2 linked regions of the Saccharophagus degradans 2-40 genome follow. The protein of the gene in region 1 interacts with the protein of each later gene in a pairwise test. Links are inferred from orthologs where the notes say so. Each region holds a gene or a part of one and is shown in the gene's direction. Other genes may lie near its edges.

Region 1 (14,842 bases):
GCAGGGCAGCATGCGGATAACCGCAGACAAAGTGATTTTGCATTACAACAAAAACAAACTCACTCACGTTATCGCCACCGGGGAACCGGCTCATTACAGCCAAGTGCCCCGCGCCAACCAAGAACCCGTACAAGCGCGCGCCAAACGCCTTGAATATCATATCGAGCAGGAAACCCTAACCCTGCTAAACAACGCCTCACTGGTGCAAGATGGCGGCACCAGCCTAAGCGGCAACCGCATTGACTACGACGTGAAAAAATCCCTCGTAAAAGCCGGTAGCGACATAGAAGAAGGCGAGAAACGACGCGTTCGCCTTGTTATTCCAGCCAAAACCCTCAGCAACCAAGAATAAGCGCACCAGCAACTATGCCAAAGTTAGAAGCACTCCACTTAGCCAAAAGCTACAAAGGCCGCAAAGTCGTTATAGATGTATCCATGAGCGTGGAGGACGGCCAAGTTGTGGGGCTGCTAGGCCCAAACGGCGCAGGTAAAACCACCTGTTTCTACATGATTGCAGGCATTGTGCAAGCCGATAAAGGCAGCGTACATATTAACGGCAAAGATGTGAGCCGCCTGCCGATGCATGGTCGTGCACGCGCTGGACTAGGCTACCTGCCGCAGGAAGCCTCTGTGTTTCGCAAGCTAACTGTAAGCGAAAATATTCTCGCCATTTTAGAGACACGCAGCGACCTTAATCGCAAACAGCGCCTCGAACAGCTCGAGCGCCTGCTAGGTGAATTTCATATCAACCATATTAAAAACAGCTTGGGCATGGCGCTTTCTGGCGGCGAACGCCGTCGTGTAGAAATAGCGCGCGCACTGGCCACAGACCCAGCATTTATTCTGCTAGACGAACCCTTTGCAGGGGTAGACCCCATATCGGTGAGCGACATCAAAGATATTATCCGCCACCTTAAAGCACGCGGTATTGGCGTACTTATTACCGACCACAATGTGCGCGAAACGCTGGATATATGTGAAAAAGCCTATATAGTATCGGAAGGCCACATTATTGCCGAAGGCGATGCGGCCACCGTACTTAATAACAAAAAAGTACGCGAAGTTTATTTGGGGCAACATTTTACCCTCTAGCTCTTTACCGCAATGAGCTACACTCTTAGAATCAACGCTCGTATCTCGGGCGTCTCGCTCTCGTGCAACAAATCCCCTCGCTTATCACCTAACGGCATAAACCTTGCTTATAAAATCAGGGAAAATCATTGCTTGTAGTCCTGCTGACGGCTAAACTTAGGTTAACGTTAATTTTCACCCAGCCCGATTAACCGCCGTGTTCGGCCAGATTATATGAAGCAATCCCTACAGCTAAAGCTTGGTCAACAACTTACCATGACCCCGCAATTGCAGCAGGCCATTCGCCTTCTACAATTGTCGACCCTTGACCTGCAACACGAAATTCAAGAAGCGCTAGACAGCAACCCTATGCTGGAAGCCTCTGAAGATGACTTTGATGGCGGCGACGTAGAGGCCAGCAGCGACGATAACGCTGAAGCGAAAACTGCGAGCACGACAGAAGAAAAACCCGCAGCGGAAAAAGTAGAAGACAGCTACGAAACCACCGACAACAGCGGTGAGCTGGAATGGAATGACGACATTCCAAAAGACTTGGCCGTAGACACCAACTGGGATGACATCTACCAAACCTCAGGCCCTGCTACCGGCTTAGCCCGCAACGATGAAGACGACCCCGATTACGAATCTCGCCGCGGCAATTCCGAATCCCTGCAGGATCACCTCAGCTGGCAGCTCAACCTCACGCCAATGTCTGACCGCGATAAAGAGATCGCAGAGGCCATTATTGATGCCGTTGAACCCAGCGGCATGCTTTGCCAAACAGCTGAAGAAATATTTTCGGGGCTTGCAGCCCACGACGAAGAGCTAGAGCTCGACGAAGTACTCGCCGTACTGCACCGTGTACAACAATTTGACCCACCCGGTGTTGCCAGTCAAAACGTGCGCGAATGTCTGCTTATTCAACTTAACCAGTTTGAACTGGATCAAACCAGCCCCGAGCTAAAACTAGCCAAGAATATTGTTGATCAGTACTTAGATGTACTGGCCGCGCGCGATTTCAAACAGCTTATGCGTAAGCTGAAAGTAAAAGAGCAAGACTTACAGGCAGCCATTGCCGTTATTCAAGGGCTCAACCCGCGGCCAGGCGAATCCATCGGCAGCGACTCGACCGAATATGTGATTCCCGACGTTTTTGTATCTAAAGAAAACGACCGCTGGACTGTGCGACTCAACCCTGAAATCGCCCCTAAGCTGCGTATTAACTCGGGTTATGCATCCTTGGTAAAACGCGCCGATACCAGCGCCGACAACACCTTTTTACGCGATAACCTGCAAGAGGCGCGCTGGTTTCTAAAAAGCCTGCAGAGCCGCAACGAAACACTTTTAAAGGTTGCCACCTGTATAGTCGAAAAACAGCAGGGCTTCTTAGACCAGGGCCCTGAAGCCATGCGCCCAATGGTACTGCACGATGTAGCAGAAACCGTCGAGATGCACGAATCAACCATTTCACGTGTTACCACGCAAAAATACATGCACACTCCGCAAGGTATTTTTGAGTTGAAGTACTTTTTTTCTAGCCATGTTGCAACGGATTCCGGCGGTGAGTGCTCTTCCACTGCCATTCGCGCAATAATCAAAAAGCTGGTAGCCGCAGAAAATGCACGCAAACCGCTTAGCGACTCCAAAATAACCGACATCTTAGCCGAGCAAGGTATTAAGGTAGCGCGCCGCACCATAGCCAAATATCGCGAGTCCCTTAATATCCCACCATCAAACGAAAGAAAACGCTTGGTTTAAGTGTTTTTTTAGCATTCCTCCGCCCTTTACACTGCACGTGGCAGGGGGAATGCTGTTACAATTCGCGCCGAGCGACCTAGTCGCCTTAAATCTGCAAACAAAAGCCTGGCCAGGCCCGGTGCGCAAGCACTGAGTGACCTACTTGCCCCAACGATTCTAGACAGAAGTATGCTAGTTGAAACTATCCTAACCTTAGATTGCACCCGCTCGAAAATAGTTGGTGGCAGCAAAAAACGTGTGCTCGAACAGCTTGCACAAATTTTCTCTCACTCTGTAGAAGACTTGAGCGAAGACAGCCTGTTCCAAAGCCTCATTGGGCGAGAGCGCTTAGGCTCTACCGGCATAGGCGATGGTATAGCTATCCCCCACTGCCGCTTTGCAACTGGCGGCGAAACTTTTTGCGCTTGCATCACCCTTGAAGAACCCGTCGACTTTGATTCGATCGACAACAAACCGGTAGATGTAATATTCGCAATGGTAGTACCAGAAGACGCCAACAGCGAACACTTAGCCACCTTGGCTAGCCTTGCAGAGAAACTGCAAAAACCAGAATTTGTTAAGGGTTTACGCAACGCCACTTCCGACGCGCAATTGTTTAACGCGGCTGTGTCGGCCTGCTAAGATAAACCATCTATACTCACGGTATATACGCTGCGCAAACGCACCGTTTTGACTCTCCTTACACAAATTTACTGCTACCCTTTATTGGTAGTGTAAATGTAAAGGTATTCGTCAATACTCCACTCACACACTGGGATACAAAGGTCACAGCTATGCGATTGTTAGTTATCAGTGGACGATCCGGTTCAGGCAAAACCTCCGCGCTGCACTTGCTCGAGGATGAAGGCTTTACCTGTATTGACAACTTACCCGTAAAACTTCTACCCGCGCTAATAGAGCAAATTGGTGATGCACCCCATGCCAGTAAACACAAATTTGCAATTGGCATAGATGCGCGCAACCTAAACAGCGATTTAAGCCAAATCGAATCTCTTATTAAAGACAACTTGCCCGCCAATGCGGAGTGCCTGGTTGTGTACTTAGATACCTCGCGCGAAGTGCTACTTAAACGCTTCAGCGAAACTCGACGCAAGCACCCCCTTTCAGACCAAAACACTGGTCTAAACGAAGCCATTGCAAAAGAAAAAGTAATTTTAGAACCGGTGGCGGCGGCTGCAGACATTACCGTTGATACTAGCCATATGTCCTTGCACGAATTGCGCAGCACCATTAAGCGCTTGGTGGTAGGGGAAGAAAGCAAAGGCATGGCCATTATGTTCAAGTCGTTTGGCTTTAAATACGGCGTGCCGGTTGATGCCGACTTTATTTTCGATGTGCGCTGCTTACCCAACCCCTACTGGAGCCCCGAATTGCGCTCTCAATCAGGTTTAGAGGCGGGGGTTATCGAGTTTCTGAATTCACAACAGGAAGTGGATGACATGTTTGATGATATTTGCGCATTCGTTCAAAAGTGGGCACCGTCGTTTCAGGCCAATAACCGCAGTTACCTAACTGTTGCCATTGGCTGCACCGGTGGCATGCACCGGTCGGTATATTTAGCTGAACGATTAGCGGCTGAGCTAAAGAAAGGTTATGCTAATGTACAAACACGGCACCGCCAACTAGAACAAAAACCAGGCGCTTAAGACCCTATGCAGTATCGCGAAACAGAAATCATTAACAAGTTAGGCCTGCACGCACGGGCCGCATCCAAGTTCGCCAATTTAGCCACTCGTTTTCAATGCAAAATAACGGTTAAACTAGGCGAGAAAAGTATCGATGGCAAAAGTATTATGTCGCTGATGCTTCTGGCCGCGGGAATTGGTAGCCAAATAGCTATCACAACTGAAGGCTCAGACGAAGAAGAAGCAATGGATGCCCTTCTAGAGTTAATTAACAACCGCTTCGACGAGCCGGAATAACACTCACCGCTCTACCCGCGCCGATATCGCAAGTACCGCCGCTATTAGCGAGCGGAGCGCTTGCGCAAGAACCACCAACACCTACAAGTAGTATGTCCCCCTGCGTGCTGACGCGGCCGGGGAAAAGAGACAAGAAAATATGCAGCAATCGGCATCCGAAGACTTAAAGAACCAAATGCAAGCACGCTTAAGCAAGGTTCAAAGTCTATTAGAAAGCGGTACCTTTCGGCAGGTGCGTCAGCTACTTAATGCCTTAAAACCGGTTGAGATAGCTCGCATTATCGCCTCTTCGCCACCACACTCACGTAAAGTGCTGTGGGATTTAGTCGACAAAGAAGTTACCGGTGAAGTTGTAGAAGAACTGCCCTCCGATATTCGCGAGCAGTTTTTACGCGGTATGGATGCCGAAGCCGTTGCCGAGCTAACCGAAGGCCTCGAAGCGGATGACGTTGTAGATATTCTGCAGCACCTGCCTGAAACTATCATGCAGGAAGTACTCGCTGCGATGAGCGAGCAAGATCGCCACCGCGTTGAATCCATCCTGCCCTATGGCAAAGATACCGCCGGCGGTTTGGCCAACACCGATACCATTACCGTGCGGCCGCGCTTCACCCTCGATGTAGTACTGCGCTATTTGCGCAGACACACAGACCTGCCACCATCGACCGACAGCCTAATTGTTGTAAACCGTAAAGATGACTTTTTGGGCTTGTTGCCGCTCAGTAAGCTACTCACTAGCGACCCCAACACCACCGTGCGCGAAGTAATGGAATCGGATATAAATGCTATACCGGCCGATATGCACGATACCGATGTGGCGAAACTGTTTGAACAGCACGACTGGATTTCGGCCCCTGTGGTGGACGACCAAGGTAAGCTTATTGGCCGAATCACCATTGATGACGTGGTAGACGTTATTCGCGAAGGCGCCGACCACTCGCTAATGAGCCTCGCCGGTTTGGATGAAGAAGAAGATACTTTTGCGCCGGTATTTCGCACCATACCACGACGAGCAATTTGGCTGGGTATAAACCTGCTAACGGCGATACTCGCCTCGGCAGTTATTAACGTGTTTCAGGGCACCATCGACAAAGTAGTGGCACTCGCCGTCTTAATGACGGTAGTAGCCAGTATGGGCGGGGTAGCCGGCTCGCAAACGCTTACCGTGGTTATTCGCGGTATGGCAACAGGGCACCTTGGCCCAACCAACATGCGCTGGTTGCTATCGCGCGAAGTGCGTGTAGGCTTAGTAAACGGTTGCCTGTGGGCAGGTATTATGGGTCTTGTTGCCGCCTATTGGTTTGGCGACCCACTACTGGCCGTACTTCTTGCGGTAGCGCTGGTGATTAATTTACTGGTTGCCGCACTGGCCGGCGCCCTGCTACCCAATATACTAAAATCGTTAAAAATTGATCCTGCCTTAGCCGGCGGTGTTACATTAACCACCGTGACCGATGTAGTGGGGTACCTAGTATTCCTCGGCTTAGCAACTTTCTTTTACGCTTAAGAATAAACACTATGCAAGACGATATAGAACATGACGACTATTACGATTCCGACGAGGAATATGTAAAAAGTAAAACCCGCGTTAAAAAAGAGATGCACGCTCTGCAAGCCTTGGGTGAAGAGTTAACTAAGCTCTCGCGCGCGCAATTAGATACTTTTCCTTTGGGTGAAGCGTTAAAAGATGCCATTTTGGAATCGCCAAAAATCACGTCCAATAGCGCCTCGAAACGCCACAGGCAATTTATTGGCAAGCTAATGCGCGATGCCGAGCACGAACAAATTATCGCTCGGTTAGACGAAATTAAAGAAGCGCAGCACCGCGTAGCACAGCAACACCACACTGTAGAGCGCTGGCGCGATGAGCTTATTAAGGGCGACGACAGTAAAATGCAGCAATTTATTAACGATTACCCTCAGTGTGATCGTCAACAATTTAGGCAATTACTGCGCAATGCTCGAGCAGAACAAGGTAATAACAAGCCACCTGCACACACACGCAAGCTGTTTAAGTTTTTACGCGATACTATCGCTGCGCACGCGGCGGAATAATTATTTAGACATTGAGGGCGGGCAATGCCCTCTCAGTTTATTGATAAACCCCACTATTATTTTTGCGAAGAGCTTAACCCTTCTAAATCCGCAAATTCTTAGGGCGAAAGCTCAAAAAACGTATGAATATGTCCCTATAACTTGCTCAATTCGTCCATGAATTGAGCATTTTTGATCTTCCCCCCTAAGAATTTACTCGCTGAATTACTTGAGTCAGGTTTGTCATCAGGCTGAGCGGGCAATACCCGCTTTTATTAGCTACTCTTCTGGCTCTGCGGTGTCGGCAGCAATAAAATCTAGTGCTGCAGAGTTAATACAATAGCGCAAACCGGTTGGCTCTGGGCCGTCGTCAAATACGTGCCCTAAGTGCTCGCCGCAAGCAGATAACACTTCTATCCGCCGCATTCCCCAGCTGCTATCATCTTTTAAAATTATATTGTTTTTATCTACCACATCCCAAAAGCTCGGCCAGCCGGTGCCCGATTTAAATTTATGTTCGGTTTTAAATACAGGTAATTTACAGCCGGCGGTTACAAAAACACCTGGCTGTTGCACCTCGAGTAAATCGCCAGTAAAAGCACGCTCGGTGCCTTTCTCCCACATAATATTGTATTCGTGCTTGGTTAACAGCTGGCGCCATATATGCTTGGGAATGGAAGTAAGATTTTCGCCGCGCGCCACCAACTGTTGCGCCTGTGCAACAGTCATGCTCATATCTGGTTCGGCATTAATTTCGTCTGCTATCGTCTGCGAAACCAGCCCTACCTGACTAAACACTGCTGCTATCGCCACCACGCTACTTACTGCTAGCAGTGTGCCAATCGATTTAGCCATGTGAAAAACCTCTAAAAAACTCGGTGAGACAAAACCGGCATATTTACCTGTAGGCTATCAATGCTGGCAAGATCTAAATCTTGCACTAAACAACCGGGGCCGCTTGTTAACTTCGACATAACTTCCCCCCAAGGGTTCACTATCATCGAGTGCCCCCAAGTGGATCGACCACACGGATGAACGCCGCCCTGATTTGCCGCCAAAATAAAACACTGGTTTTCAATTGCACGTGCACGCAGCAGAACCTCCCAGTGGGCGGCGCCGGTCACCTCGGTAAATGCACTGGGCACGCACACCACTTTTGCACCCTGCTGAGCCAACAAGCGATAGTACTCAGGAAAGCGCAGGTCGTAACATACCGACAAACCTAAACGAGTGTCGCAAGCATCTACCAGCCCCAGCTGCGAACCTTTGGCAAAATGATCCGACTCGCGATAACTGCCTGTTGCATCTGCCACATTTGCATCAAACAAATGGATTTTATCGTAGCGAAAAAGCTGCTCACCCAAACTGTTAAACACGAAACTGCTGGCGTAGGGTTTGCTGCCCAGCGCTTCGCGAAAAGGCAGCGTACCTGCCACCAGCGCAATACTATTACTTGCTGCCAAATCGGCAAGAGCTGGCAGATACGTATTGCGGATACTTTCGAGATCGGGGGCAGACTGCCCATAAGTAAGAAAATTTTCAGGCAACACGGCCAGCTGCGCGCCCTGCTCTTTCGCACTTTTAACCAGCGCTTGCGCCTGCTGAAGATTATCGGCGGTTTGCTCACCGCTCACCATTTGAATAACGGCTACTCGCATTGCTTTCACTCTTTAGGCACCTTTCGTAAATAGAAAATATTTAATTCAGTGGCTTACTTTATTACTTGGCTTGCACTTTTTCTTCTGGCCTGCTCTTTTTCTGCGGGTTTGCTCTTTTTCTGTTCGCTTACTCTAGCAGACTAGCTTTTAATTAATGTTGATGCGTCAGTTAGTCGACTCCGACGCAGCCTCTTTTTTAACACTTTGGCCTTTATTTTTTGCAGCCGAATCGTTAAATATACGTCGCACTTTAATTTTTGGATCTTCCCAATCGCCGGTTACGCCGTAGTTAATACTAGACACCTTATCAACTTGCTTCTTAAATAGTTTGCCCACTACATACACACCTAAGCCAGCTGGCAAGCCCATCACAAAAGCCGTAGCAACCGCTAAATTACCTGCTACTGGTAAGGTTACTACCATTTCTGTATCGAGAGTTTCATCGAGCATATTAATGGTACCCGCCCACTGTACTTTCGACGATGTAGACTCAACCACGAGAGGCGTTTCTAAAACAATTTCGCCATTGGCAAAGTCTAGCTCGCCGTACACACGGTCGTAGGCAAAACCCTGCTTGGCCAAGTCGGAAAAGTCTAGCTGTAACCGACGCGCTATGGTATCAAAATTAAAAAGCGCCAATAATCTTAACAGGGGGTTTTCCCCTGCTTCCGCACCGCGAATAAAATTGCCGTTGCGCATATCAAAAGAAATTAACCCTTGTACGCTACCTAGCGTAACCTGATCGGGGGCACCATCCCACTGGGTGCGAAGGTTAAGCACAACCGATTCGCTATTAAACATTTTCTCTTGCCCCCAGGCAGCCAACACATCGGCAATATTGTTCGCGCGAATCTGCCCATCGAAAAAGCTTTGCTGCCCCTGCGCATTTTGCAACCAAATAAAACGCGCACCTTCCCTTGTAGGCTCTGCTTCGCCTACAGCTTGGTTGCCAGCTGTGTTCACATTGTTAGCGGAAACCAGTGTTTGCACATCGTCAACTTTTTGCGCCAAACTTACCAGCGACATACCGCGCACATCAGCGCGAATATTATTTAATTCAATGCCGTGCTCTACAGGTCGCAATTCAAATTGCCACGCACCGTAACTTGCATCACCCAAGGCAAAATCACGGGTAACAAAATCAATAGCAATTGCGCGCGATAAATCTATATCGGCGAGCACACTTTCACGCGACGCCTGCTCTTCGGTGTTTAGCTCGGACTCAGGCTCAGCGCCTTGCTCGGCAACATCTTCTAACACAGGGAAGTGCAAGTAATCTAAATCCATAGTTACCGGCTTATCGCTGTTAAATACTGTTACCTGGCCGCGCAAAAAATCACTATCTAAATGCAAGCGCCATTTATCCGATGAACCAAGCCCTGTAACACGCAGGTCAGTGATATCTAAGCCACCCAAGGTACAAGTATCTACCGCTAAATCCATGCGCACAGGCATAAAGCTCTCTGCGCTACTGTGCGAATTACCTTCAGCAACGTCTACTTGCGAAAGATAATTAAAATAATCGTTCTTAGCCTCATTCCACGCTTCTAAATCAAACTCATTAACCTTGCCGCTCACATCGAAGAAGCCGGCCGATATTGGTTTGCGCGGCTCAGCAAACGAAAGCCTCATACCCTCTAGGCCAGTATTGTTACGAGTAAAATCAAAAGCAACCCACTCTTCAAAGTCAAATTTATACTCTTGCCTATCTGGGAATATTTTTATATTTATAGCTAACTTTTTCTCTTCAGCTTTTTGTTTGCCAAGAGGTTTAGGTAAGGTTATGGCAGTACCTTTTAGCGCTGTCGCTACGGCAACTTCAAGCGAGTATTGCTGAGTATTTTTGGAAGGAATATAGAATGAACCCGAAACAGGCGAGATACCCTCAACAAAATGCAATTCGGGTCGGCTAGTCCACTTTAGAATATCTGCGCTATTCACTTTGCCGTCGAACTTAATATGGGTGCCCGCTCTCTCGCCCTTAGCCACACTCTTTATGGTGGCATTAACTTTATTGCCCCACACCTTGCCGGCTAATCCGTCACTAAATACGCCTCGCCCAGATTCGTACCCGAGGGCACCAGATATATCGAGCACTCGCAGGTTCAAATCGGGCATTACTATATCGGCATTTTCAAACCCTACACTCACTTTATGCGAGCCTGCGCCAAATTCTTTATTTATAGGCACCAATAAACTAATTGCCGCAGATACATCGCCATCTACTTGCCACTGATCAAAAGCAGTGCCAATAGCCGCACGAATCGGACTGTCGTTTAGCAGCTTCATAGCCGCAGCGGCATTGCCTGTTATGGCTCCCACTATCCGCAAGCCATGGCCCTTTCCGTCCTTAGCTTTAACTAAATCAATTACCGCGCCGCTAATGTGATTGCCCTGCATTTCTGCCTGGGTTACCTGTACGGTTAAATCGGCGTTATCGACAAATAGGTGTGCATTAATTTTCTCTAAGGCAGGCCACTCAGGGTCGAATTTAAGCGTGGCATTTTCTACATCGCCAAAAACTTGAATAGTAGGCCGCACTTCGGGATCTTTCATTACCGACCCAGAGTAAAGAAAGCCTACATTCTTAATGTCTCCGCCTTGAATACTTTTATCTAACCAACGGTACAACGCCTGCGGCACCACTTTGGGCACATAGCGCCTATGGCTTGATGCATTCGATGCATTTAACCCCAGCGAGAGCACCATTTCTGCTTCGCCTAAATCTTTTGTAAAAGGTAGCTTGAGGAACAGGTAGCCGCGCGCGGTTTCTGTTTGATCTCCCTCGGGGCTTTTTGCTTTAACTTCGAGTAAACCAGAGTTGATATAAGTGAGTTTGTTTTCTACATCGATATTCCAAGCAACCTGACCGTGCGCGGAATCGAAAAGGATGGGCTTTTCGTATACGCGGGGCAAATTAAGTACAAAGCCGTCGCGGCTATCAACATTTACGAAACCACCGAAGGCGTCGGCACTTACAAATCCGTTTACATGCTCTAAATTCGGTACGCCTTGGTAAATATCGACTGCGGCATCTTCTGCTATTGCATTTAACTGAAAATAGCCCTGCTCTTTACTGCGCAGGCGTACATCTACATTTTTTAACGTGCCGCGCGGGTTTAACGCCGATAAAACTTCGCCAACCTTACCGCGATACAAACCCATGCCTTGCGCGGTTTGCATCCAATCGGCTACGTTTATTTCATCAACTAAAAACCCAACTTCGCCGGCGCGATTGCCGTAGATTTTAACTGCTAGCTCGGGTGCTTGCTGGTGTTCCCAAAGGATACCCAAATTTTGTAGAACAAATTCCCACCCCTCTTGCCCATGCCACTTACCGGTTACCCGCGATTGCACCAACTGCGGTAATTGCACATCTTCTGGCAATTTAACAGGCAAGCCATCCGAAATAAGCATGCCCTTAAAACTAATTCCCTTTTCTGTATTGCCTTCGAACCAAGCGGATAAATCTAATCGATGCCCCTCTTTCCACGCCAGCTCTTCATCACTTTGCCAAAAATCAGCTCCTACGGCCGCCAATACCTTTTCCATAGGAAATTGATTAAGCGCAATATAGCCTTTTGCATGAAAGGTTTCTTTGTTGCGCGGGTCGCCAATACCTTCTACCACTAAACTAAAGGCTTCTGCTTCGTCATCAACATTAAGCTCGGCTAATAGCCTATGAAAATCGCGATCATTTTCTAAGCTTACTTTTGGTACAACTAATTGGGTATTGTGACCAGTGCGAAACTCTAGGTTTATTTTTACGTCGGTAATATCAATGCGACGACCAAAAAGAAAGACATCTAATGGATCGTCTATATTAAAACCAGGCTCCCCAGATGCCGAAGGTTTAGAAGCGATGCCAGCAACACCCCAATGGCCAGCTTCGTCTTGCGTTAATGTTGTTTCAAATTGATCAAATGCAATTCGTCGCCATGAAAAGCGCCAATCGGCAATCGAATCTAAAAGGCTTAGCTCGGCACTCGCGCGTTTGATTTTAAAGACTGCGGTGTCTTTGTTACTTACCGTTACATCAATAAGGTTGAGCTTGGGAGTTAACCCTTTCCAGCTGGCCGCCACTTCGCCAATTTTTATATCGACACCCAGCGTGCCACTTAGCTGGCGGCTTATTTCTGTGCGGTAATCATTAAGTAGAGGAAAAGCTTCGCGGCCTAGCTGCACACATACAGCCACGGCAATAATAATGGTAAACAACGTGCCCCAAAAACGACGCACAACCATGCGCATAAAGTCTTGCTTTAAGCGCTTGGGCGATCGTCTCTCTTGTATTTCTGGGGTATTCACGCTTTACAGCCTTTTACGTGGGCGTTTTGCTTTATCTAACCATATTCAAATAAAGGTTGTGTTCAAACATACTTTAAATGAACTTTCTTGTGTGTTTTTTATGGCGCGCTAACGCGCTACACCAACACTATGTCGTATTGCTCTTGGTTGTATACCGTCTCTACTCTAAATTCGATGGTACGACCAATAAAGCTTTCTAAATCCGCCACGTTGGCCGATTCTTCATCGAGCAGCAGGTCAATAACAACCTGCGAGGCAAGCACCATAAACTTTTCGTTTTCGTATGCGCGCGCATCGCGCAATATTTCGCGGAAGATCTCGTAACAAACGGTCTCGGGGGATTTCAAAATACCTCTACCGCGACATACAGGGCAGGATTCACACATGGCCTGCCCCAGCGATTCGCGTGTGCGCTTGCGCGTCATCTCGACTAAGCCCAGTTCAGACACGCCGGTAATACTGGTTTTAGCGCGATCTTTTTCTAGGCACTTTTCTAACGTGCGCAGCACTTGTCGCTGGTGCTCTTTATCGAGCATATCGATAAAGTCGAGAATAATAATACCGCCCAAATTGCGCAGCCTTAGTTGTCTGGCAATGGCTGCGGCAGCTTCTAGGTTTGTTTTGAAAATAGTTTCTTCTAAGTTGCGGCTACCAACAAATGCACCGGTGTTCACATCTATCGTCGACATGGCTTCGGTTTGCTCAACCACTAAATAGCCGCCCGACTTTAACACCACTTTTTTATCTAGCGCGCGCTGAATTTCCTCTTCCACACCGTACAAATCAAATAGCGGGCGCTCGCCTGGGTAATGCTCCAAACGGCCACCAATTTCGGGGGCATAGTGTTTGGCAAATTTATCCATTCGCGCGTAGGATTCGCGCGAGTCTATGCGCACTTTTTCGATATTGCTGCGCATAAAGTCGCGAATGGTGCGCATAAACAAGGGCAGGTCTTCGTAAATAATTGAAGGCGCCTTGGCTTTTTTTACGCTGTCGGCAAGGTCGTGCCACAGGTGATAAACAAAAGGGATATCCGCGCGCATTTCTTCTTCGGTTGCGCCCTCGGCCACGGTGCGAATAATAAAGCCGCCATCAGGGAATTCTTCTGCGTGCTCTGCCGCTAACTTTTCTACAATGGTGCGCAAACGCTCGCGCTCCTCGGCATCTTCAATACGGTTTGATATACCAATATGAGGCGTGTTGGGCATGTAAACCAAGTAGCGGGCCGAAACAGAGAGCTGAGTAGTAAGGCGAGCCCCTTTGGTGCCGATTGGATCTTTGGTTACTTGCACCAATAGCTCTTGGCCCTCGCGAACCACTTCGCGAATATCAATATCGGAGCGCGGTCGACTTTCTGCTCCCTCGGGGAGAGTTTCGATATCCGACACGTGGATAAACCCAGCGCGCTCTTGGCCAATATCCACAAACGCCGCTTGCATACCGGGCAGCACGCGCACCACTTTGCCTTTATAGATATTGCCAACAAAGCCTTTGGCGCGAGTGCGCTCTAAGTAGACTTCCTGTAATACGCCGTTTTCTACCAGTGCAACCCGCGTTTCGGTGGGGCCGCAGTTAACCAATATTTCGTCGGTCATAGGATCTCTTCAAATGCCAAAAGCGCACCGTATTGCGCGCTTTCCGCCTTTAGGGTGCGAGGTTCTGCCAAACGGGAACCTCAAAAGCATCCAAAAGGGTTTTAGTTTCAAATAACGGCAAGCCCACCACGGCGGTGTAACTGCCCTTTAGTTCGCGCACGAAAACCGCGCCCAAACCTTGTATTCCATAGCCACCGGCTTTATCTGCCGGCTCACCTGTGCGCCAGTATTCAATGGCTTCTGCACGGCTTATTTCGCGAAAAGTAACGTCAGTGACGCTTAACCGCATTAGCTGTTTTGCTTCTGTTGCCACCGCAACCGCGGTCATCACTTGGTGGGTTTGGCCCGACAGTGCCAGCAGCATGGCTACGCCATCTTCCTCATCTCGCGGCTTTTCTAGTACGCGGTTTTCAATCACTACAATCGTGTCTGAACCCAAACACGGTAGGCTTCGCGGTTGCGTCGCAGCCAGCTTAGCGCCGGCCATTGCCTTATC
Region 2 (15,134 bases), 4.0 Mb from region 1 along the record:
ATATCGGGAAACCCATTATGAAAGTAGATTTCGGCTAACAGTATTTGCTGCTTTGGTGTGGCGAGATCGCGGTCGAGTAGGTCTTCCAAAAACATTTGCACTTGAGCCCAGCGGCCCTTGTTGCTTAGGTAACTTACGGTGTGCTCAACAAAACGCGACAGCCTTTCTTGCACTAATTGGCCTTTACCCACCCCTTCGGCATAGCTTTTTGCCAGTTGAAATACCGTAAGCGCTTCACCCAACTCGTTTTGCTTAGCGTGAAAATCGGCCACCAACACCAAGACTTCAATATCGCTGTAGTAAGCCTGTAGTACCGCATCGCTCAGCCCGGTAAAGGCATTGGTATTGTTAGATGCCAAATACATTTTGAGTTGATCGAGTAAGGTGGAGCGAAAAATGGCGAGATCTTCGGGGTAAAAGGTTTCAACCTCTATGTATACCTCTAGCGCTTCGCTGTATTTGCGTTTGTTAATTAGCTCAATAAAAGCTTCTAGGCGCGTGTCGTTCTGCACAAACTCATTTTCGCCGCTTGAGCTAGCTGCGAGCTTGGGTTCTTGCGCGGAAGGAAATTGCAGTACAAGATCGGGCTGACTGGTGCCGGCATCGGCCGCAGGATGAGGGTTAACAGCGGGGTTAGGCGCGCGCTGCGATATGGTTGAGGGGTGTGGCGCTGTGGGAATAAACGATGTAGTTACCCACCAACCAATGGCAACACCCACACTCAGCGCGCAAAAGTCGCGCGCGTAGCGATGGGTCCACCAGCCGCCGTTTACTGACTTTGACGCAATGCCGCCATCACTGGCGCTATATCGGGCCTTATGCCTCGCCATAGATAGAAACTCTCTGCTGCCTGGCCAACTAGCATGCCTAGGCCATCTGCGGTTGCTGCGGCGCCATGGTTTTGTGCCCATACCATAAAGGGCGTTGGTTCTGCGCCATAAACCATGTCGTACACGCAGCTAGTGTTTGTAATTACTGCTGGCGGTATAGGGGGTAAATCACCGGTCAAACTGGTGGACGTACCGTTAATAATCACATCAAACGCCGAGCAGCTTCCGCCCTCTGCTGCGCTAAGTTCCCCGTAACCGGCACCGCGTATATTACCCATACTCGCAAAGCGCGCCGCCAGCTCTTCGGCTTTGCTAGCCGTGCGATTAACTATGAGCACCTCGGCTGGGTTTTGTTCCATTAACGGTAGCAGTATGCCACCTACGGCACCACCGGCACCTACAATTAGCACTTTGCGGCCGCTTAAGGTCCAGTTTAGGTTATCTGTAATGTCGTTAATTAAGCCTACACCGTCGGTATTTTCGCCTAAAATGCTGCCATCTTCGCGTTTTATTAGGGTATTTACTGCACCGGCAGAAAGCGCTCTTGGGCTTAACTCATCGGCAAAATTGTAGGCATCTTGTTTGAACGGCATGGTGATATTTATGCCTTTGCCCTGGCCTGCAAAAAAAGTCTTGGCCGCTGCATCAAACTCACCCGGCTCTAATAATTGGCGGCTGTATTCCAGCTGCTGCTCGGTTTGGGCGGCAAACATGGTGTGAATAAGGGGCGATTTTGATTGGGCAATAGGGTTGCCCACAACCATATAGGTATCCATGTCGTTTCTCGTTAAATAATGTGGGCTATTCAGCCCAGTCTTGCGGCTGCAAATAATGTTCGTATAAACGCGCTTCTGGTGTATTGGGCTGTGGTTGCCAATCGTATTCCCAGCGCACAAGGGGCGGTAAGCTCATAAGAATAGACTCTGTGCGACCACCGGTTTGTAAGCCGAATAGCGTACCGCGATCGTACACCAAATTAAATTCCACATAACGACCGCGACGGTAGAGCTGAAAATCCCGTTGCGCTTGGTTATAGGGCTCGTCTTTTCTGCGCTCTACAATGGGCACATAGGCTTGGGTGTAGCTGTCGCCCACAGCCTGCATAAAAGCAAAGCTCTGGTCAAAGCCCAGCTCATTCAGGTCGTCAAAAAATAAACCACCCACACCGCGCGGCTCATCGCGGTGTTTCAAGTAAAAGTATTCATCACACCATTTTTTGTAGCGCGGGTATTTATCTTCACCAAAAGGCGCGCAAGCGGCCTTGGCCGTATTGTGCCAGTGGCGACAGTCTTCATCGTTGCCGTAATAAGGGGTTAAATCATAACCACCACCAAACCACCAAACAGGCTCGGCGCCCTCTTTTTCGGCGATAAAAAACCGTACATTGGCGTGGCTGGTTGGTACATGTGGGTTATTGGGGTGAATAACCAGCGATACCCCCATTGCTTCGAAACTGCGGCCGGCAAGCTCTGGCCTGTGCGCAGTAGCCGATGCAGGCATTGAGGAGCCGTGCACGTGGGAAAAGTTTACCCCACCTTTTTCTATTACGGCGCCATTGGTGAGCACCCTAGAGCGACCGCCGCCGCCTTCTGGCCTTTGCCAAGAATCTTCAACAAAAGTTTCTTTGCCGTCCACCGCAGCCAAGACTTGGCAGATTTTGTCCTGCAGGTTTAATAGGTAGGCTTTAACGGCTTGCTTATTGGATGCAGTCATAATTTGCGCTTATTTTTATGTATTGATTTCGGGTGATATACCTAGGCGCGTATAATCGCGTCTGTATACAAATCGCGTATTACCGATGGCGTGCTGCGCCCGCCCACCACGCCAGTCGCGTAGGATAAAGCTTCTTTTGCAAAATAGCGACGCACCTGCATTTGGCTTTTAGCGGCACTTAGCCCCATAGGGTTGGCCGAAGTAGACACAATGGGCCCACCAAAACCTTCGCACAGGGCTTTAACAATTGGGTGATTACTCACTCTTACGGCGACAGTGGCGTGCTTGCCTGTAACCATGGGCGATACGCGCCCTTTATGCGGTATAAGCCAGGTGTTGGCACCCGGCCAGCTGGCTTCAAGCTTTTGGTAGTATTCTGGCTCTAGGTCGTGCAGCAAAAAATCCAGCTGCTCAATAGATGCCGCCACCAATATAAGGCCTTTGTGAACTGGGCGTTTTTTAAGGCGTAAGATTTTTTCTACAGCATGGTCGTTGTCTGGGTCGCAACCCAAGCCCCATACCGCTTCTGTTGGGTAAGCAATTACACCACCTTGCAACAAGGTGCGTACACACTGAGTCAACTTGGGTACAGCTCGCCAATTATTCATAGGTACCATTAATTTGTAGTCGTCATTTGTATTAGGGCACGACGCAGTATGCCAATTCAGTTTGGCCAATCTGTTTGTGTGCAAAAAGTAAGAATGTGCCTGTTACCCTTATACAACCGCCTTTTACAACCCTATAGGAAAAGCTGTAAAGGTAAACTCACTAACAGCTAGCTTACAGGCGAAGTATTAGGAACATGCTTAGAAAGTCGGCAAAAATACGCTAAATGGGGGCTAAGAACAAGGGTGCTAGCTAGCGAAGTATAAGCGATTGGCCACTAGCGCAACCGCATATAGCCTGCACCCAAGTTGGCCACTAAGCCTTTTAGCTCCATGGTGAGCAAACAAGACATAACTTCGCCAATGGGCTTTTTGGTGCGCTCGGCTAAAGCGTCGATGGGGGTTGGGCTGTAATCTAGTTTTGCCAGTACATCGTCTTCTAAATCGTTAGCTATAAGCTCGTCGTGTTTTGGCAAACTATTTTCTGCGGGCTGCTTGTAAATATCTAATAAATCGCGCTGGCGCGATAAGAAGCCGCCTAGCTCATCGACAATATCTTGCGAGGTTTCTACCAACTTGGCGCCTTCTTTTATTAATGCGTGGCAACCACGACTTAAAGGGTTGTGGATGGAGCCAGGCACCGCAAACAACTCTCTGTTTTGCTGCAATGCATAGCGCGCAGAGATAAGAGAGCCACTTTTTACCGCCGCTTCGACCACCACCACACCAAAACTTAAACCGCTAACTATACGGTTTCGCTGTGGAAAGTTTTGCGGTTGTGGGTCGGTACCCAAGGGGAACTCACTTACTATTGCACCACCGTTAGCAATAATTTCGCTAGCTAATGCGCTATTGCGCTGGGGGTAAACGCTATCTATGCCGGTACCAATTACTGCAATGGTACGGCCTTTAACTTTAACGGCGCCCTCGTGCGCGGCGGCATCAATACCCATAGCCAAGCCACTGGTAATGGTAAAACCCGATTTTGCCAAATCGGAGCCAAAGGCCTGAGCAGTGTCGCGGCCAGCAGGCGTGGGCTTGCGGCTGCCCACAATGGCCACCTGAGGAAAGTTTAAACTCGCCGGGCAACCTTTGACGTACAGCAATGGCGGCGTACGTTTTATTTCGCGCAGTAACTCTGGGTAGGCGGTGTGGTCAGTATCTACTAGGGTAATGTCGTTTTTTTGCAGCCAATCCATATCCCGCTGCACCTGCTGCACAGCCATAGAGGCAGATTTTTGGCTGCGTACCAACGCTAGGGTATCGAGGGCTTCTTGCGAGAGAAATGGTTTAAGTGCTTCGGGTGAGGCTTGCAGCGCAGAGTGTATGCTAGGAAAGCGATCTAACAACTGCCAGTATGTGGCCGCACCTACACCTGGTAGGCGAGTAAACAGTATGAGCTCTTCAATTGAACTAAGCATATTTTCATCCGTGATTGGTTTACAGCCGTTGAGAATACCTTTTATTAAGGTTACCAACGCTTACCCTTTATTGTCATTATGCTTCGAGCATTTTGGCGGCCCTAGTGCCTTTTTTACGCCTAAAGTACAAATAAAAACGCCAGCTTTCGCTGGCGTTTTTATTTGTATGACAACTACTTATGGGTTGCGTACTTTATCTTTTACCGAAATGCCGCGCTCCGCTTCTAATATTAAGCCAAAGCTTACTTTCTCGAAGGTGCGGAAAATCATCAAAACACCGGCACGCTCATCGGGCAAAGTTACTCTATCTTTACTCACTCGGTCGCGTATAACACCGCCACGCTTGTAAACGGCAAGTACCGTGCCTGCTGTCATGCCTTCGCGCTCGCCGCGGTTTATAACAACAACGTCCATTTTACCCACTTGGGTTAAACCGCCTTCAACCGCCAAAATGACACCTTCGGTTTCGGTGTTAGGGGCCGATGGGAAGAAAGTCGAGTCGATGGGGCGTTCTTCTTGGCGCAAGAAGCGGTCGCCGATACGCACTTCTTCTGTGGTGCGAGAAACACTTAAGGTGCCAATTTCAATATCGTCTTTTGCATCGTTATCGTCTTCTACACGCATTAATGATGCAGTAGCGATATCGAGCGCCTGTACACCCAAAATCTCTTTGGTTTCTGGGTCTTTAAAGATTTCACCCTGACGGTAAATACCGTACACCGTGCCGCGCTCGGCAAAATTGCCGCGACCGTAGATTTTATCGCCAGCGCCTACCAATAAGTGCTGATCTAAACCAGAAAGCACATAGGGCGCGCCTACAAAATCGTTTTCGCCAACCACGCGGCTGCGTGACAAAAAGCTGTTAATTTTTTCGAGCGGGATCGTTTCAATGGCCTCTTCAGCAGATAAAACGCGCGCCTGAGGCGACATTTTATAAACGCGGCCGCTGGTATCGAGCGTTAAACGTGGTTTGCCATCTACATAGATCAAGCGAATTACGTCGCCAGGGTAGATAAGGTGCGGGTTTTCAATTTGGGCATTTACATGCCAAATTTCTGGCCACATCCAAGGATTCTTAAGGAAGGTCGCGGAAATATCCCACAGCGTGTCCCCTTTAACTACTGTATGGGTCGCTGGGATCTCATCGCGAAGTTGAGGCTGTTCCGCGTAGGCTTGAGTGGCGACTTGCGCAGATAAGGCGATGGCAGAAAGCACGCCAAGCAAGTATTTTTTCATCTCATTGTTCCTGTTAAATTCGGCGCTGACGCTAAGGAGCGTTATAATCATTGGTTCCACAACTGGCAGACCAGTATAATGAACCGATTAGCAACATGAATGTTGCACTAAAATTAATGCATCGTTACTAGCCTAGCAGAGCCGATCATATTGGCTGAAACACCAGCGCTCACAGCATGCCAAAACAGTATAACTCCTGTTTGATCATAATGTTAGCAGCGAAACTTAGCTAGTTACTAGAAGTTTGTCACGTAATCAACAACTGTATATGGCTTAAACCATGGCTTTACTCCCAATTTTAGAGTTTCCCGACCCGCGCTTGCGTACAATTGCCAAGCCAGTAGCAAAAGTAGACCAACGCATTCGAACACTTATCGACGATATGTTCGAAACAATGTACGACGCACCGGGTATTGGGTTGGCTGCCACCCAGGTGAATGTGCACGAACAGGTTTTAGTGATAGATTTAGGCGAAGAAACCAAAGAGCCTATGGTATTTATTAACCCCTCTATCGAAATTCTAGACCAAGAACACTACGAATACGAAGAAGGCTGTTTATCGGTGCCGGGGTTTTACGAACAGGTTTCTCGCCCCAAGCATATTCGAGTTACCGCGTTAGACCGCGACGGCAAGGAATTTGTGATCGAACCTGAAGGCCTGCTGGCAGTGTGTGTGCAACACGAAATGGATCATTTGAACGGCAAGCTATTTGTAGATTATGTATCCAATATCAAGCGCCAGCGCATTCGCAAAAAACTAGAAAAGCAGCACCGCCAAGCTGCGCAATCTGTCGGCTAGTTCGCACAGTCTCCACTGCGCGCTCTAACTGGGCGCGCTGTTAGCGCAAGCCGCGCACCACCCAGAGCCAGTTAGATATGCCCCAACACCATTCGCTTAACATTGTTTTTGCCGGCACCCCTGAGTTTGCCGCCCGCCATTTAGAAGCCCTACTGCAAAGCCCCCACAATATAGTGGCAGCTTATACCCAGCCAGACCGACCCAAAGGGCGCGGTAAAAAACTTACCGCCAGCCCAGTTAAAGACGTTGCCCAAGCCGCTGGCGTACCGGTGTACCAACCAATCAATTTTAAAAGCGAAGAAGATCAAGCTGCACTGGCGGCATTAAAACCCGACATTATGGTAGTGGTAGCCTACGGCTTGTTGTTACCGCAAGTAGTACTCGATACACCTACTTTAGGCTGCATTAATGTGCACGGCTCTTTGTTGCCAAGGTGGCGCGGCGCGGCGCCTATTCAGCGTTGTATTGAGGCGGGCGACACCGAAACCGGCATTACCATTATGCAAATGGACGCAGGCCTAGACACAGGCGATATGTTGTTAAAAACCGTGTGTGATATTAAAGCTGACGAAACCGCGGCCACTTTGCACGACAAGCTTGCTGAAATGGGCCCACCCGCATTGTTATCGGCCCTGCATATGCTGGCTTCCGATACCGCCGAGCCAGAAGCGCAAGATAACAGCCTCGCAACCTACGCCCACAAATTGCTCAAACCCGAAGCCGCAATTAATTGGCAAATAGACGCCAGCGAAATACACCGTCGCATACGCGCGTTTAACCCGTTCCCTATATGTAATAGCGAATTGCAGCCAGCCGATGCCGAGCCAATGGTGGTAAAAATTTATCAAGCGCAGTTAGCCAATGGCAAGGGCGCACCGGGCGCAATACTAAACGCCAACAAAGCGGGCATCGAAGTGGCCTGCGGTAGCGGCTCGATTGTTATCACCAGCCTGCAATTGCCCGGCAAAAAACCAATGGATGCGGCATCGTTTTTAAACGGCTTTGGCCATTTGGTAAACCCGCCCGCTCGCTTTGGCACACTGTAATCGCACCTTTAACCATTAGGATTCCCCTTGGCAAAATCGCCTAACAAACGCATTACCAACCTTCGCGCCCTTGCCGCTATGACCTTAGCACCGGTTATTAGCGGCAGCCGCTCGCTCTCGACCATTTTAGATAAAGCCTTGGATGCAGTAGAGCCAAAAGAAAGGCCGCTAATGCAAACACTGTGCTTAGGCAGCTTGCGTGTATTCCCTAAAATTGACCTAATTGCGCGAAAGTTACTGCAAAAACCATTTAAAAGTCGCGATAACGACGTATATGCGCTAATTGTGCTGGGTATTTACCAAATGGATTACCTGCGCACCCCCGACCACGCGGCCATTGGCGAAACAGTAGAAGCCGCCAAAGCGCTAAACAAGCCTTGGGCCAGCAAGCTTATTAATGGTGTGCTGCGCAATTACCAGCGCGAGAAAGTGGCCCTGCAACACAAGCTAAACGGCAGCATGGCTTTTCAACACGCCCACCCACAGTGGTTTATCGATTTAGTGCGCGCCGACTGGCCGCAAGATTGGCAAGCTATTTTGGCAGCTAACAACCAACAGCCACCAATAACATTGCGCGCCAATAAACGTCACTGCGATCAAAAAACACTTTTAGAAGCGCTGCACAAGGCCGAAGTTGGCGCTCACTTATGTGAGTATTCTCGCGATGGAATAACCTTGGAAGGCGCGTCAGATATCCCCGCCCTGCCCGGCTTTAATGAAGGCCACTTTAGCGTGCAAGATGAAGCCGCCCAGCTTTCTGCCAGCTTGCTAGATCTTCAAGCCAACCAGCGAGTGCTCGATTGCTGCTCCGCGCCCGGCGGCAAAGCAGGCCACATATGTGAGCAGGCAAACAACATAGATTTAACCTGTTTAGAGTCTGATGCCAGCCGCATGCCAAGGGTTGAGCAAAACCTTGCCCGCCTCGGCCACACGGCTAAATTAATAGTAGAAGATGCCAACGAGGTGGATAGTTGGTGGGATGGCGTGCCCTTCGATCGCATTCTATTGGATGCCCCCTGCTCCGCCACAGGGGTTATCCGTCGCCACCCAGATATAAAACTACTGCGCCGCCCTTCTGATCTTGCTAAGCTTGCCCAATTACAAGCGCAGATCTTGCGCAGCGTATGGCGTACCTTAGCGCCTGGGGGCAAACTGCTTTACGCCACATGTTCGGTGCTAAAGCAAGAGAACGAAAACATCGTTAGCCATTTTGTAAGCGAACAAAATGATGCGCGACATATCCCTCTCGATAACAATCAACCCGTAACCTGGGGAGTTGAACGTCCATTTGGCCGACAACTGTTCCCACAGGAAAACGGGCACGACGGGTTTTATTACGCGTTACTAGAAAAAACCCGCGACTAAAACTATTACTGTTATAAAGCCTTAGGCTAGAAACACATGAAGATTATTATTCTGGGTGCCGGACGGGTGGGTGGCACACTGGCCGCAAACCTGTCGAGCGAAGCTAACGACATAACCGTAGTGGATAGCAACGAGCTATACCTGCGTGAACTGCGCGACCGCATAGATATTCGCGTTGTTGTTGGCCATGCCTCGCACCCAGATGTATTGCTACAGGCCGGCATTGAAGATGCCGACATGTTGATTGCCGTTACCGGTATTGATGAAATCAACATGGTTGCCTGCCAAATTGCTCACAGCTTGTTTCGCACTCCCACCAAAATTGCTCGAATACGCTCGCAGGAATACGCCGGCTACGAAGGCCTATTTCGCAGCGAAGCCGTACCCGTGGACGTTATTATTAGCCCCGAGCAATTGGTATCTGACTACATTTGCCGCTTAATAGAACAACCCGGCGCCCTACAAGTATTGGATTTTGCCGACGGCCAAGCGCAATTGGTGGCAGTAAAAGCCTATTACGGCGGCCCGCTGGTAGGGCAAGAATTGCGCTACCTGCGCAAACACATGCCCAACGTAGATACCCGCGTAGCAGCCATTTACCGTCGCAATCGCCCAATTACCCCCGACGGCTCCACCGTAATTGAAGCCGACGACGAAGTCTTTTTTATTGCCGACAAGGCCGATATTCGCTCGGTAATGAGCGAGTTGCGCCGCCTAGATCGCCCTTATAAACGCATTATTATTGCCGGTGGCGGCAATATCGGCCTGCGTTTGGCCAAGGCATTAGAAAAACAATATTCCGTTAAAGTGATTGAATACAGCAAATCGCGCTGTAACTTCCTAACCGAAAACCTTTCGCACTCTATTGTGCTTAACGGCAGCTCGTCCGACCAAGAACTACTGCTAGAAGAAAACATAGAAGACACCGATGTGTTTTTAGCTGTAACCAACTCCGACGAAGCCAATATTATGTCGTCTATGCTGGCTAAGCGTATGGGTGCGCGCAAGGTACTCACACTTATTAGCAACCCCGCTTACGTGGATTTAGTACAGGGTGGCGAAATAGACATTGCTATCTCCCCCCAGCAGGCCACCATTGGCAGCTTGCTTACCCACGTGCGCCGTGGCGATATAGTTAATGTGCACTCACTTCGCCGCGGGGCCGCAGAGGCAATTGAAGTGATTGCCCACGGTGACGAAAAAACCTCTAAGGTGGTTGGCCGAGCAGTAGAAGATATAGACCTGCCAGAGGGCGCAACCATTGGGGCTATTGTGCGCGAAGTGCGCGAGCCCACCACCAACGAACAGGGCGAACCCACCAACACCGGCGCTATTATTCGCCACGATGTGGTGATTGCCCACGACGACGTTGTGATAGAAACCGGCGATCACGTCATTGTGTTCTTGGTAGATAAACGCTACACCCGCGATATTGAACGCTTGTTCCAAGTGGGCTTTACTTTCTTTTAGCTTTATAAGCGCTTCGCTTTTTAAACACGGGCTTAACCATGCACTACGCCATCATTTCTAAGGTACTTGGCATACTATTAATGCTATTTAGCTTAACCATGGTGCCGCCCATATTTGTTTCATTGTTTTATAAAGATGGCGCCTACCTCAGCTTTATTATGGCTTTTGCCATTACCTTTAGTACCGGCGGCTTGGCGTGGTTGCCCGTCTACCGCGTGCGACAGGATTTGCGCACCCGCGACGGCTTTTTAATTACCTCTCTATTTTGGTCGGTACTGGGCATATTCGGTTCGCTGCCGTTTATATTGGCCGAGGCCACCCAACTAACCGCCGTCGACGCGGTGTTTGAATCTCTTTCTGGCCTCACTACCACTGGGGCCACAGTACTTACCGGCTTAGACTTTTTACCTAAATCTATTCTCTACTACCGCCAGCAACTGCAGTGGTTGGGGGGCATAGGTATTATTGTTATCGCCGTGGCGGTACTGCCTATGCTAGGTATTGGTGGTATGCAGTTGTACCGCGCCGAAACCCCAGGCCCAGTAAAAGACAGCAAACTCACCCCGCGCATCACCGAAACCGCCAAGGCGCTGTTCTTTATCTATGTAAGCCTTACCCTCGCCTGCTTATTCGCCTATTGGGCCGCCGGTATGAGCTTGTTCGACGCCATAGGCCACGCTTTTGCCACCGTCGCAATTGGTGGCTTTTCCACCCACGATTTAAGCATTGGCTATTTCGACAGCCCACTTATTATGCTTATTTGCATGGTATTTATGGTGCTCTCTGGGGTTAACTTCGCGCTGCACTTTTACGCGTGGCAGGCGCAAACCATACGCCATTACCTGCAAGACCCCGAATTCAAATTTTACGCATCCATGATTTTGCTAGGCGTGTTTATTACTGTGAGCTATCTATTTGGCAAAGGTACCTACGGCCTTAGCGAAAGCGCCATAAAAGGCAGCTTCGAGCTAATCTCGGTGCTAACCACCACCGGTTTTGGCGTTGCGGATTTCTCTCTGTGGCCCACCTTCTTACCTTTTTTAATTTTTATGTTTGCTTTTATGGGCGGCTGCGCAGGCTCTACGGGTGGGGGCATCAAAATGATGAGGGTACTGCTCATTATGAAACAAGGGGTGCGCGAAATTCACCGGTTGATCCACCCGAACGCGGTTATTCCCATAAAAATAGGCACCAAAAGTGTTTCAGACAGAGTCGTAGAGGCGGTTTGGGGTTTCTTTGCAATTTACGTAATAGCCTACCTCACAATGACCATTGTGTTATTGGCAACAGATCTAGACTTCGTAACCGCATTTACGGCTGTGGGTGCATGCTTGAACAACTTAGGCCCGGGCTTGGGCAGTGTGGCTTCCCACTATGGCGACTTAAACTCTGCCGCCAAGTGGGTGTTGTGTTTTGCCATGCTGTTGGGGCGTTTAGAGGTTTTCACCCTTTTAGTGTTATTTACCCCGATGTTTTGGCGAAGATAGGCGATTTTAAAGCCTTTTTATTTTTTAGTAATAGTATCTAAAAACCCCATAGCAAACGCGGACGCTACAAAAGTTAAGTGTATAACCACATACCAAAGCAACTTATCGTTTGGAATTGTTTGCGCCGCCATAAATACTTTAAGCAGGTGGATAGACGAAATAGCCACAATACTTGCGGCAATTTTGGCTTTAAGTGATGAAGAATCCATTTTGCCCAACCAGCTTAGCTTTTCTTCATCTTCACTAATATTTAGCTGTGAAACGAAGTTTTCATAGCCACTCATCATCACCATAACTAGCAACCCGCCTACCATGGCAATGTCGATCATACTCAACACCACCAAAATCATATCGGCTTCTTTAAGGTCTATCACATGCAAAAGTAGGTGTATTAGCTCCTGAAAAAACTTAATGGCCAACGCCAGTACCGCCAAGCTCAAGCCCAAATATATAGGCGCCAGTAACCAGCGCGAACGGTACATTGTTACTTCAATAAACTTTTCCACGTTTTACCTCTATATATATTGCCAATAATAAGTCGTTAAACCACTGCCGCAGCCCAACACTACTTTATTTAATAACGCGCGATAATAAACCTACAGCACATAGGTGTCACTACAACTACGTCTATCAGCCAAACCACCTCTCAAAACCACGCCAACGTAGGGTTAAGCACTGCCTACCATGGCGGTATTCAACACTAATTTCACCGGTTCGCTTGTATTGACGCTCAGCCACGGTGTTTACTTAGTAGCAAATGCAAACACAACATAAATGCGATAACAAACATCGGGTCCAACCCTTCCACTACAGATAGTAACTCCACCAATTCAGCGACCATTTTGCCTCCCTCATGCGTTAGTTTTCCTTAACGTACACGAGGTTTTAGATCTAGCAAATTTGATGGAAACAACAGTTATCGCGCGCAGTAAATTACTAGGCGGGACGGGATTAGTGGGCGGTGCCCACCCTTGAGTTTAATTAGAGCTTAGTGGGTTGTTACCAAGACTTACCGTCAACAGGCCCTTCAATTTGGGCGATAATCTTTTCGATAAGTACTTTTTGATTTGCGTTAGGCTGGCCTTCGAAGTTTGCGGCGCTATTTAGCATGCTCAAAAAGCTTGTTTTATGATGAGATTGAAACTGCTCAATGCTTGGGCTGAGTACTGCTTTAACTTCTGCATCTATATCCATTACATCTTTTAGCAAATAGCACGATGCACCGTATAACTCGGTTGCTTGATCAGTTGTTATTCTAAATTCTGTAGCAAACAAATTAATTAAATCGGCCTTAGCATCTCGCGATAACTCCCCTTCTTTTAACGCTACTGCCGTTACCAGTAGTGCCGCTGCTTCCATTGGGTCTGTTAAGCGATGTATTGGCTTGGTGCCTAAGCTTTTTTCCCATTTGCGCCTGCGCATCCAATAGAAAGGGTTAAAACCATTAAGGTTTACACCTGCGTTCTGCAGGCTGTGCAACGCCCAAACTAATCCTGCAATTGCCGTGATTAAACCAATTAGAATATGCATATGTGCTCCCTGCTTGTAATTTTTCTTAAATAAAAGTCTATTTTCGGTGATTATAGCCGCTAGATTAGATGTTTTTATAAAACTTCTGCCCACTGGGCGGGGTTTTTCTAAAGCGTTTGTATTCCCATTGGTATTGCTCTGGGCACAGGTCAACACAGGTTTCTACACAGCTATTTAAGCCGTTTAAGCTTGCGGCTAAGTCGGGGTCGTAGATAGCTGGGTCGGGGTCTAGGTAGTGAATTTCAAACCCACCGTTTACGCGCTTAGCCAAGCCAGTAACGACTTTGCACTGTGTGCGTTGAATTAGGCCGTGCAGTAGCGTCATGGTATAGGCTGGGTGGCCAAAAAAGTCTGCGAACTCGCCGCCCATATCTGGGCATTGATCGGGCAATATACCTACCATTTCGCCGCTTTTAAGCGCTTTTAGCAGCTTGGCTACCCCTTTTGCGTTGGTGGGCACTAGGGTCATACCGGTATTTTCACGACTGCGAACAATAACGCGCTCTAAATATGTCTGTTTAGGCGGTTGGTACATACAAGTCGCGGGCGCGATGCTTGGCAACGACGCACCCAATACTTCCCAGTTGCCAATATGGGGCGCCAAAACAATCACGCCTTTGCCTTCATCCAACGCGGCGTGCAGCTTGTCTAAGCCGTAAACGGCTAGCGTGCGCTTATTGCGCCACTGCTCGTTGGAGCGCCACACAGAAAATATCTCGAACGCCAAACGGCCAGTTTGCAACATACTTGCTCGCACTAAGGCGCGTTGCTCTTGCTTACTTAATTGCGGAAAACACAACGCAATATTGCGCGCCGTTACTCGTGAATTGCGATCGTTAAATAATAGGCACAATTTCGCAAAGCCCGCCCCCATACCGCGCGCAACGCTAAGGGGTAAGCTGCCTAATACTGCTACGGTGGCTTCAACAAGCTTGGTTTTTAGCTGGGTCATTAGTTGTGCGTTACATTAAATTTGCGCAATTTTGCCAGCTATCCCCCGCCGCTTAAACCGTTATTCATTTTAAAAACTTAAAAAACATGGTTTGCGAGCCATCACATAGGGCTTTTTTCAGTATTGGCTAAGCCACAGTTAACAACAACTAGGTAGTTAGTACTTACTACTTATATTGAATTGAGGATAGTAGAAGTAGGCCTTGAAAGGCTATAATCGCGGGTTTTCTGAGGGCTGTGCCCACTTTAAGTCTTCGCGCTGTTACTTCGCGCTTGTTAAAGACAAAAATTTACCCGATTGGGAGTATTTAACGTGTCAAAACCGGATGTATCAACCTTTCAAGGTTTGATTCTGGCCCTGCAAGAGTACTGGGCTAAACAAGGCTGTGTTGTTCTACAACCCTTAGATATGGAAGTAGGCGCAGGTACATTTCACCCCGCTACTTTCCTGCGCGCCATAGGCCCAGAAACTTGGAACACTGCCTATGTACAGCCCTGCCGTCGCCCTACCGATGGCCGCTACGGCGAAAACCCAAACCGGTTGCAGCACTACTACCAATTCCAAGTTGCGTTAAAACCCTCGCCCGATAATATCCAAGAGCTTTACTTGGGTTCGTTGGCACACTTGGGCCTAGATACCAATATTCACGATATTCGCTTTGTGGAAGATAACTGGGAATC

Evidence for each region.
Region 2: the proteins of ptsN (region 1) and trkA interact in binary tests that used the Escherichia coli proteins (3 or more experiments, as listed by UniProt). The link is inferred for Saccharophagus degradans 2-40 from one-to-one orthologs.

The regions. Positions count from the first base shown.
Region 1 is NC_007912.1:4,052,867-4,067,708, forward strand. The notes cover bases 2,027-4,723. They hold ptsN (PTS IIA-like nitrogen regulatory protein PtsN), read left to right. Parts: upstream 2,027-2,997; coding sequence 2,998-3,450; downstream 3,451-4,723. Other genes in these bases: SDE_RS16645 (RNA polymerase factor sigma-54), read left to right, coding at 2,027-2,829; rapZ (RNase adapter RapZ), read left to right, coding at 3,603-4,475; SDE_RS16660 (HPr family phosphocarrier protein), read left to right, coding at 4,482-4,723. In the rest of the region: lipopolysaccharide transport periplasmic protein LptA, read left to right, coding at 1-352; lptB (LPS export ABC transporter ATP-binding protein), read left to right, coding at 367-1,092; more of SDE_RS16645, read left to right, coding at 1,306-2,026; more of SDE_RS16660, read left to right, coding at 4,724-4,751; mgtE (magnesium transporter), read left to right, coding at 4,891-6,258; ribosome biogenesis factor YjgA, read left to right, coding at 6,270-6,806; peptide-methionine (R)-S-oxide reductase MsrB, read right to left, coding at 7,065-7,640; SDE_RS16680 (carbon-nitrogen hydrolase family protein), read right to left, coding at 7,652-8,443; SDE_RS16685 (YhdP family phospholipid transporter), read right to left, coding at 8,609-12,751; rng (ribonuclease G), read right to left, coding at 12,868-14,346; SDE_RS16695 (Maf family protein), read right to left, coding at 14,396-14,842. UniProt on the Escherichia coli protein: Seems to have a role in regulating nitrogen assimilation.
Region 2 is NC_007912.1:16,166-31,299, reverse strand. The notes cover bases 8,280-11,268. They hold trkA (Trk system potassium transporter TrkA), read left to right. Parts: upstream 8,280-9,051; coding sequence 9,052-10,485; downstream 10,486-11,268. Other genes in these bases: SDE_RS00095 (TrkH family potassium uptake protein), read left to right, coding at 10,524-11,268; rsmB (16S rRNA (cytosine(967)-C(5))-methyltransferase RsmB), read left to right, coding at 8,280-9,015. In the rest of the region: SDE_RS00145 (retropepsin-like aspartic protease), read right to left, coding at 1-830; aroE (shikimate dehydrogenase), read right to left, coding at 770-1,606; hemF (oxygen-dependent coproporphyrinogen oxidase), read right to left, coding at 1,632-2,543; SDE_RS00130 (L-threonylcarbamoyladenylate synthase), read right to left, coding at 2,585-3,151; DNA-processing protein DprA, read right to left, coding at 3,427-4,569; SDE_RS00120 (LysM peptidoglycan-binding domain-containing protein), read right to left, coding at 4,747-5,805; def (peptide deformylase), read left to right, coding at 6,086-6,604; fmt (methionyl-tRNA formyltransferase), read left to right, coding at 6,682-7,650; more of rsmB, read left to right, coding at 7,678-8,279; more of SDE_RS00095, read left to right, coding at 11,269-11,972; SDE_RS00090 (TIGR00645 family protein), read right to left, coding at 11,990-12,478; SDE_RS00085 (hypothetical protein), read right to left, coding at 12,972-13,502; SDE_RS00080 (lysophospholipid acyltransferase family protein), read right to left, coding at 13,567-14,454; glyQ (glycine--tRNA ligase subunit alpha), read left to right, coding at 14,767-15,134. UniProt on the Escherichia coli protein: Part of the constitutive potassium transport systems TrkG and TrkH. May regulate the transport activity of TrkG and TrkH systems. Binds to NAD(+) and NADH.